DNA from 2 places in the Kitasatospora sp. NPDC059146 genome. Region 2 is predicted to be linked to the other one. Evidence: riboswitches for the same ligand, from Rfam matches in the RefSeq annotation. Region 2 holds a riboswitch; the other holds the start of a gene.
What was found. Region 2 has a riboswitch for cobalamin ahead of ACFXPX_RS11860 (CbtB-domain containing protein). Riboswitches for the same ligand answer to the same signal wherever they lie in the genome.
Positions count from the first base shown of each region.

Region 1 (4,403 bases), on a different contig from region 2:
GCCAGCAGGCGACGGCGGAGCCGAGCAGCAGGGGGTCGAGGACGGGCTCGGGGCTGCCGAAGTCGCGTGCGGCGTGGGCTTCGAGGAGTCGGCCGCCGGGCAGCCGGAGCAGGTGCCGGGCCGGGCCGAGGGCGGCCACCGCGACGGCGAGGCCGGGCAGTTCGAGGGCGGTGTCGGCGAGCCACTCGACGGCGGGGCGTTCGGCCCGGGCCTCGGTGCGGGCGAGGACTTCGGCGGTGTACCGCAGGGCGTCGCCCGGGTGGTCGTCGGTGAGGGCGTGGAAGCCGCGCGGGGTGTGGTCGTCGGGGTGGAAGGGGTAGCGCCGCAGGCTGACCTCCGTCCCCTCGCTCTTGCCCTCGACGTCGTACGCGCTGGGCCCTTCGCCGCCTCCGGGCCGGGGCGCGGGCTTGGGGTAGGGCGGCAGGACGGGTTCGCCGGCGGGCTCGTCGAGGCCGTCGAGGAAGGAGTAGAGCAGTGGGCGCAGCAGTCGGGCGGATTCGCCGCGGTGGGCGAGCGAGCGGTCGGTGATGGCCGTCAGGTCGGTGCGGTCGTCCGGGGTCCGGGCCAGGGCGAGTTCGAGTTGGGCGGCGAGGTCGCCGTCGGGGTCGAGGACGGGTGCGGCCTGGCCGAAGGCGTAGCTGGGGGACCGCGGGTCGAGTTCGGCGGCGCCGGTGGCGACGATCATCGTGGGCCGTCGCAGGGCGGCGCCGTAGAAGGAGACCGAGCCGTGGTCGCCGATCATGACGTCGGCGGCGACGAGGGCGGCCTGCCAGCCCTGGTGGGGCGGGACGAGGCGCAGGCCCATCCGCCGGGCGTCGTCGAGCAGGGCCGCCGGGTCGTGCCGGCTCCAGATGTTGGGGTGCAGCACGACGGCCACCGCGTACTCGTCGGCGGGCAGTCGGCGGACCAGCCGCTGCGGCAGGTCGGGGTGACGGCCGAATAACGAGTGCTCGCTCCAGGTGGAGTCGACGACGACGAGTCGGCGGCCGTCGACGGCGCCGAGGGCGGCGCGGTAGCCGTCGCGGGAGCGTCGGCTGCGCAGGATCCGGTCGAAGCACGGGTCGCCGACGACCTCGGCGACGTCCAGGGCCTCGGGGCAGGAGGCCCGCAGCCGGTCCAGCTGTTCGGGGTGGGAGAGGCCGAGGACGTCGACGAACACCTCTCCGCGGTGGGTGAGTTCGTTGCGGGAGAGGCCGGCGGAGCTGACCGCGTCGCCGGTGGACTCGGTGACCAGGCGGTTGTAGCCGGCACCGTGCGGGAGGACGACCAGGCGGGCGTCCAGCCGGTGCATGGAGGCGTGGACGGCGCAGGCGACGGCCAGGTCGAAGCGGTGGCGGACGGCGTCCTCCCAGTCCAGCACGGTGTAGCCGGGCAGGCCGTGGAGGTACTCGTCCAGGGCGCGGTCGGCGAAGGCGGAGCCGGGGTTGACGGTGAAGTACCGCTCGATGCCGTCCGGGTCGAGCAGGGTGAGGACGTCCAGGACCCGGGTCGCCGAGGTGAGGGTGCGGGCGACCGCCAGCACGCGGGCCTTGACCGGGCGGGTGTTCCAGCGGTCGGCGGGCCAGACGTGGGGGTGGGACGGCACATCGTGATCGTACTCACCCCGCCGCGCCCCCGGCGTGGTTTGCCGAGTGTCGGTCAGCCCGCCGCCGCGGCGGGCTCCTCGTGGTCGGCGGCGGCGCACTCGTCGAGGAGGGGGCGCAGGGCGTCGTCCACGAGCCGGTAGCGCACCACGCGTCCGTCCTTGTCGCCGGTGACCACGCCCGCCGTGCGGAGCAGTCGCAGGGCCTGGGAGACGGCCGGGTCGCGCATGCCGGTGGCGACCGCCAGGTCGCTGACGGCGAGCGGGCCGGCCCGGTGGAGGGCGAGCAGCAGGGCGAGCCGGCCGGGGTCGGAGAGCAGGGAGAACCGCTCGGCCCAGGTCCGGACGTGGGCGGTGTCCCCGATGGCGGCGATGGCCTCGCAGACCCGGTGTCCGTCGATGGTGCGGTGGCCCGCGCGGTCGGCCGGTACGAGATGCATGCGGACATTCTGGCAGCTCACGACCTGTGATCCTGGACACCTGCACAGGTGCGCAACCTTGCGAGGGTGTGGTCCTGCCCCTACGGTGTTCCCCGCCGTGGTGCTCGGGAAGACCGGTGACGGACCCTCAACAGGTCCCATTCCGGAGCGGCCCTCGCCACTGTGATCGGGGGACAGTCGTCCGGATCCACGTGCCACTGGGTGCTTCGTGCACCTGGGAAGGCGGGTCGGGAAGCCCCGTGAGCCAGGAGACCGGCCACGGCATCTCACGAAGTCATTCCACGAGGTGCTGGAGCGTGATCCGAAGATGACCCTGCCCGAAACCGCCGCGCCCGCCGAGGCGGGCCCCGCCCCCTCCGTACTGCCCACCTTCCGGTGGAAGCGCGAGGACACCCTCCGGACCGCCGGGTTGATGGGGGTGATCCTGGCCATGCACGTGGTGGCCTTCGGGACCCTCGTCTTCCTGGTCGCGCCGCACAACTACGCCGTCGGCACCCAGGTCTTCGGGGTGGGCCTGGGCATCACGGCCTACACCCTCGGCATGCGGCACGCCTTCGACGCCGACCACATCGCGGTGATCGACAACACCACCCGCAAGCTGATGGCGGACGGCAAGCGGCCGGTCTCGGTCGGCTTCTGGTTCGCGCTCGGCCACTCCTCGATGGTGGTCATCATGGCCGCCCTGGTGGCGGGCGGCGCCCAGCTGGCGAACACGCTGATGGACGACGACTCGGCCACCCACAAGTGGCTCGGGCTGGTCGGCACCACGGCCTCCGGCGCCTTCCTCTACCTGATCGGCGCGCTCAACCTGGCGGCGCTGCTCGGCATCCTCAAGGTGTTCCGCTCGATGCGGGCCGGGCAGTTCGACGAGTCGGAGCTGGAGGCGCACCTCGACTCGCGCGGCTTCATGGCCCGGATCCTGAACCGGGCGACCCGCTCGATCACCCGGCCCGGGCAGATGTTCCCGGTCGGCATGGTGCTGGGCCTGGGCTTCGACACCGCGACCGAGGTCACCCTGATGGTGATGGCCGGTTCGGGCGCGGCGGCCGGGCTGCCCTGGTACGCGATCGTCTGCCTGCCGCTGCTGTTCGCGGCCGGGATGAGCCTGTTCGACACCCTGGACGGGACGTTCATGAACTTCGCGTACCAGTGGGCCTTCTCCAACCCGGTGCGCAAGGTGTACTACAACCTGACCATCACCGGGCTGTCGATCGCGGTGGCCTTCATCATCGGCACCATCGAGCTGGTCGGCGTGCTGCACGAGAAGCTCGACCTGACCGACCCGGTGACCGGGTTCATCGCGGACATCTCGCTGGACAACGTCGGCTACGCGATCGCCGGGCTGTTCGTGGTGGTGTGGGCGATCGCCATCGCGTACTGGAAGCTGGCGGGCGTCGAGAAGCGCTGGACGCCCACGCAGCAGCAGTAGCGGTGGCGGCAGTGCCCGCGCGTCGCGAACGGCGCCTCCCCGAGCCGGGGAGGCGCCGTTCGCGTTCCGCCGTCAGTGCCGGTCGCCGTAGCGGCGGCGGAACTGCTCGACCCGGCCGGCGGTGTCGAGCACCCGGGACTGGCCGGTGTAGAAGGGGTGGCTCGCCGAGGAGATCTCGACGTCGATCACCGGGTAGGTGTTGCCGTCCTCCCACTCGACCGTGCGGTCACCGGTGACCGTGGAGCGGGTGAGGAAGGCGAGGCCGCCGACCTTGTCGCGGAAGACGACCGGGCGGTAGGCGGGGTGGATTCCGGGCTTCATGGCTGGGCTCCTCCGAGGGGTTCGTGCGGTCAGCGCTCTTCGCGGAAGTCGACGTGCCGGCCCGCGACCGGGTCGTACTTGCGCAGGACCATCCGGTCCGGGTCGTTGCGGCGGTTCTTGCGGGTCACGTACGTGTAGCCGGTGCCGGCGGTGGAGCGGAGCTTGATCACGGGGCGCAGTTCGCTGCGGGCCATCGGGCGTCCTCCTGGGGTCTCGGGCCCGTGGACCCTCGGGGTCCGGGGGCCTCCGGGTGCGGGGTTCGCGGGGATGGATCGGAACCGTACACCGAAATGGATGTCATTTTCATCTGGTGTAACGTGACCTCCGTCCTGCCCATTCCCGGACGCCAGGGAGCACCCATGTCCGCCCACTGCCGGCTCACCGGCCGCCGGCCCGGCTTCGGCAACGCGATCTCGCACTCGCACCGCCGCACCCCGCGCCGCTTCGACCCCAACATCCAGCGCAAGCGCTACTGGCTGCCCAGTGAGGGCCGGTACGTCCGGCTGGTGCTGAGCGCCAAGGGGATCAAGACCGTCGACACGATCGGCGTCGAGGCCGCCGTCGCCCGCATCCGCGCCCGAGGGGGGAAGGTCTGATGGCCAAGCAGAGCAAGATCGCCAAGAACGAGCAG
Region 1 covers NZ_JBHZCY010000055.1:51,584-55,986, reverse strand. The annotation lists gene ACFXPX_RS23345 (hypothetical protein) at 1-1,585, opposite strand, end outside; gene ACFXPX_RS23340 (ArsR/SmtB family transcription factor) at 1,639-2,022, opposite strand; cobalamin riboswitch at 2,104-2,298, shown strand; gene ACFXPX_RS23335 (HoxN/HupN/NixA family nickel/cobalt transporter) at 2,330-3,451, shown strand; gene ACFXPX_RS23330 (type B 50S ribosomal protein L31) at 3,524-3,772, opposite strand; gene rpmG (50S ribosomal protein L33) at 3,802-3,966, opposite strand; gene rpmB (50S ribosomal protein L28) at 4,132-4,368, shown strand; gene rpsN (30S ribosomal protein S14) at 4,368-4,403, shown strand, end outside.
Region 1: another riboswitch for cobalamin. It lies ahead of ACFXPX_RS23335 (HoxN/HupN/NixA family nickel/cobalt transporter); the one in region 2 lies ahead of ACFXPX_RS11860 (CbtB-domain containing protein).

Region 2 (4,403 bases):
GACGCCACCGCCACCGCCGCCGCCACCACCACCGACCGCACGACCTCCGAGGTGAGCACGTGATCCGATTCGACCGGGTCGGCGTGGTGTACGACGGCGAGAGCACGCCCGTCCTGCGCGACGTCGACCTGCACATCCCGGAGGGCGAGCTCTGCCTGGTGGTCGGCCGTACCGGGGCGGGCAAGTCCACCCTGCTCGGCGCCGTCAACGGCCTCGTGCCGCACTTCACCGGCGGCACCCTGCGAGGCCGGGTCACCGTGGACGGCCGGGACACCGCCCACCACCCGCCGAGAGAACTCGCCGACGTGGTCGGCGTCGTGGGACAGGACCCGTCGGCCGGCTTCACCACCGACACGGTGGAGGAGGAACTCGCCTACGTCATGGAGCAGTTGGCGATCCCCCCGGAGGTCATGCGCAAGCGGGTCGAGGAGACCCTGGACCTGCTCGGCCTGGCCGAGCTGCGCCACCGCGCCCTGCACGAGCTCTCCGGCGGCCAGCAGCAGCGCGTCGCCATCGGATCAGTCCTCACCGCGCACCCCCGCGTGCTGGTCCTGGACGAGCCGACCTCCGCGCTCGACCCGACGGCGGCCGAGGAGGTGCTGGCCGCGATCACCCGGCTGGTCCACGACCTCGGGGTGACCGTCCTGCTGGCCGAGCACCGCTTGGAGCGCGTCGTCCAGTACGCCGACCGCGTCGCCTACCTGCCGGGGGACGGGACGGTCGTGCACGGTCCGCCCGCCGAGGTCTTCCGGGACACCGCGATCGCGCCACCCGTCGTCGACCTCGGCCGCCTGGCCGGATGGCGGCCGCTGCCGCTGTCCGTCCGGGACGCCCGCCGCGCCGCCGCACCGCTGCGGGAGCGGCTCACGGACGTACCGGTTCCCCCGCCGCGCCGGGCAGCGGCGGCGGGGGAACCGGTGCTGGAGGCGAAGGGCGTGGTGGTCCGGTACGGGCCGGTGGCCGCCGTCCGGGACGTCCGGCTGGACCTGCGCGCGGGCGAGGTCACGGCGCTGATGGGCCGCAACGGCTCCGGCAAGTCCTCGCTGCTGTGGGCCCTCCAGGGCTCCGGGCCCCGCCAGGGCGGCAGCGTGAAGGTCACCGGAGCCGGGGGCGAGAAGGCCGAGGACCCCAAGCGCCTTCCCGCGGCCAGGGCCCGGCAGCTGGTCGGGCTCGTCCCGCAGACCCCCACCGACCTGCTGTACCTGGAGACGGTCACCCGGGAACTCGCCCAGAGCGATGCCGAAGCCGAGGGCGCCGACGGGCCGACCGCCCGGCAGATCCTGGACCGCCTGGCCCCCGGGATCCCGGACGACACCCACCCCCGGGACCTCTCCGAGGGGCAGAAGCTGGCCCTCGTCCTGGCGATCCAACTGTCCGCCGCACCAAGGGTCGTGCTGCTGGACGAACCCACCCGGGGGCTCGACTACCACGCCAAGGAGGCGCTCACCGGCATCGTGGACGCGCTCGCCACCGAAGGCCGTACGGTCGTCGTGTCCACCCACGACGTCGAGTTCGTCGCCTCCGCCGCCGACCGCGTCGTGGTGATGGCCGAGGGCGAGATCGTCGCCGACGGGCCGACCGCCCAGGTCATCGTCGCCTCGCCCACCTTCGCCCCGCAGACCGCCAAGATCCTCGCCCCACTCGGCTACCTGACGCCCCAACAGGTCACCGAGGCCCTCGAACCGGCGGAGGCCGCGCGATGACCGCCGTACGGATCCCCGGCCGGGCCCGCGTCGTCGTCGCCCTGGCCGCCTTCATCGGCCTGGTCGCCTTCACCTGGCCGTTCGTCGTCGCACCCGGGAAGTTCGGCTCCAACTACGCCCCGCCGCTGATCTTCGCCGCCCTGCTCGTCCTGGTCCTCGCCGTCGTCATCGCCGAGATCTCGGCGGGCGGCATCGACGCCAAGGCGCTCGCCATGCTCGGCGTCCTGTCCGCCGTCAACGCCGGGCTCCGACCCCTCGGCGCCGGGACGGCCGGCGTGGAGACGGTCTTCTTCATCCTCGTCCTGGCCGGCCGCGTCTTCGGCCCCGGCTTCGGCTTCACCCTCGGCTGCACCTCGCTGTTCGCCTCCGCCCTGCTCACCGGTGGAGTCGGCCCCTGGATGCCCTACCAGATGTTCGGCTGCGCCTTCGTCGGCATGCTCGCAGGCCTGCTGCCGAAGACCCGGCGCCGCCGGGTGGAGGTGCCCGTGCTGGCCGTGTACGGGGCCTTCTCCGGCTACCTGTTCGGCTTCCTGCTGAACCTGTCCTTCTGGCCGTTCTCCACCGACCCGAACAGTTCGATCGCCTACCTCCCCGGTCTGCCCTTCACCGAGCAGTGGCACCGCTACCTGCTGTTCGACCTCGCCACGTCGCTCGGCTGGGACACCGGCCGCGCCGTCACCACCCTGACCGCCGTGCTCGTCGTCGGGCCCGCCGTCCTGACCGTCTTCCGCCGAGCGGCCCGCCGCGCCAACTTCGAGCCCACCGTGCGCTTCGAGGCCGATTGACGGCCCCGGCGGACAGGCCTACTCTGCCGGATGTAGTGATGGCGTAAGGAAGCCGGTGGAACTCCGGCACGGTCGCGCCACTGTGAGCGGATCGCCCTTCGGGGCGGCCCGCGAGTCAGATACGACGCCATCACGATTCGCCCCAACAAGAGCGGGACGCACGATCCCCGAAGGAGGCTCCACCGTGAGCACCAGTATGCCCGGACCCTCTGCCCTGCCCGTCCCGGTCGTGGTGCCGGCGTCCAAGGCCGTCGCCTGGCTCGTCGTCACCGCGTTCCTCGCGCTGGCCGTCTACTACTTCATCGGCGTCGACCAGGGTGCCTACTCCGTGTTCGGCAAGGACATGCACATCCACGAGTTCGTCCACGACTCGCGGCACTTCCTCGGCTTCCCCTGCCACTGACGAGCGGAAGCAGCGAACAACCAGACATGGAGAAGAAACTCATCCTGCGCGGCGTGCTCGCCGGCGCAGTGGCCGGCCTGCTCGCCTTCGTCTTCGCGCGGATCTTCGCCGAGCCGCAGATCAACGCGGCGATCGAGTACGAGAGCGGTCGTGACGACGCGCAGGGCCTGCTGGACAAAGCCGCCGGGCTGCCCATGGACATGGGCGGACCGGACATCTTCAGCCGCACCGTCCAGGCCAACGTCGGCATCGGCGCCGGCATGATCCTGTTCGGTGCGGCGATGGGCGCGCTGTTCGCGGTGGCGTACACCGTGTGCCTCGGCCGGACCGGCAGGCTCCGCCCGCGCAACCTGGCGATGCTGGTGGCCCTGGGCGGGTTCCTCGGCCTGTACCTCGTGCCGTTCGTCAAGTACCCCGCCAACCCGCCGGCCATCGGACACCCCGACACCATCCGCGACCGCGGCAACCTGTACCTGGCCATGGTCGCCTGCTCGCTCCTGTTCCTCGTGCTGGCGGTCTGGCTCGGCAAGCGCCTCCAGGCCCGGTTCGGGAACTGGAACGCCACCCTGCTCGCCGCCGGCGCCTTCGCGGCGGCGATCGGCATCGTCATGGCGGTGCTCCCCTCGCTCGGCGAACTCGCCGACAACGTCCAGCAGTTCGGCCATCACGCGACCGAGACGCCGCTGCCGCTGACCGACGACAAGGGCGCCATCGTCTACCCGGGCTTCCCGGCGGACACCCTGTTCGAGTTCCGCTTCTACTCGGTGGCCGCGCAGCTGCTGCTGTGGGCCGCGCTGGGCCTGCTCTTCGGACCGATGGCCGAGCGAGTGATCAACGCCCGTACGGCGGCCGCCACGGCGGTCCCGGCCGAGTCCGGCCCCGAGCCGGTCGGCGCGGCGTGACGCACACCCCACCGAGGGCCGCGACGCCGCAGCGCGTCGCGGCCCTCGGGCCGTTCTTCGCCTACGAGACCCACGAGGCCGACGAGACCCACGAGACCCGCCGGGCCCATGAGACCCATGACGACGGCGCAGTCGCCGTGCCCTGGCATCCGATGGCCGAACTCCTCGACGATCCAGCGGTGTTGGGGGAGCGGGTGGCCTTCGCCCGGAACCACCTCGCGGCGGCGGGGGGCCGTCCACCGGAGGCGGTCGAGCGGCGGGTGGCGGCCTCGGTGACCCACCTGGGGCTGGTGGCGCGGCTGCTCTCACCCGCGTTCGCGGTGGCCGTCCTGGACGGGGCGCTGCTCGGGTACGGGCTGCGGGAGGCGAGGTGGCAGCCGACGCCGGGCGGTCCGTTCCCGCTGTCGCTGCCCGCCCGTGACGCCGTTCCCGTCGCCGACCCGGCCGAGCTCGCCGCGCGGTTCGCGGCAGAGGTGCTGGACGGGCCGGTGCGGGAGCTGGGCGAAGCGGTGGCCGCCTTCTCCGTCTCACCGCGGATCCGCTGGGGCAATGTCGCGTCGGCGGTCAACGGAGCGGCCGCGGGCGTCGCCCGCTCGCGGCCGGAACTCGC
Region 2 covers NZ_JBHZCY010000020.1:39,179-43,581, forward strand. The annotation lists gene ACFXPX_RS11845 (CbiQ family ECF transporter T component) at 1-63, shown strand, start outside; gene ACFXPX_RS11850 (ABC transporter ATP-binding protein) at 60-1,703, shown strand; gene ACFXPX_RS11855 (ECF transporter S component) at 1,700-2,488, shown strand; cobalamin riboswitch at 2,511-2,635, shown strand; gene ACFXPX_RS11860 (CbtB-domain containing protein) at 2,673-2,891, shown strand; gene ACFXPX_RS11865 (CbtA family protein) at 2,918-3,793, shown strand; gene ACFXPX_RS11870 ((2Fe-2S)-binding protein) at 3,790-4,403, shown strand, end outside.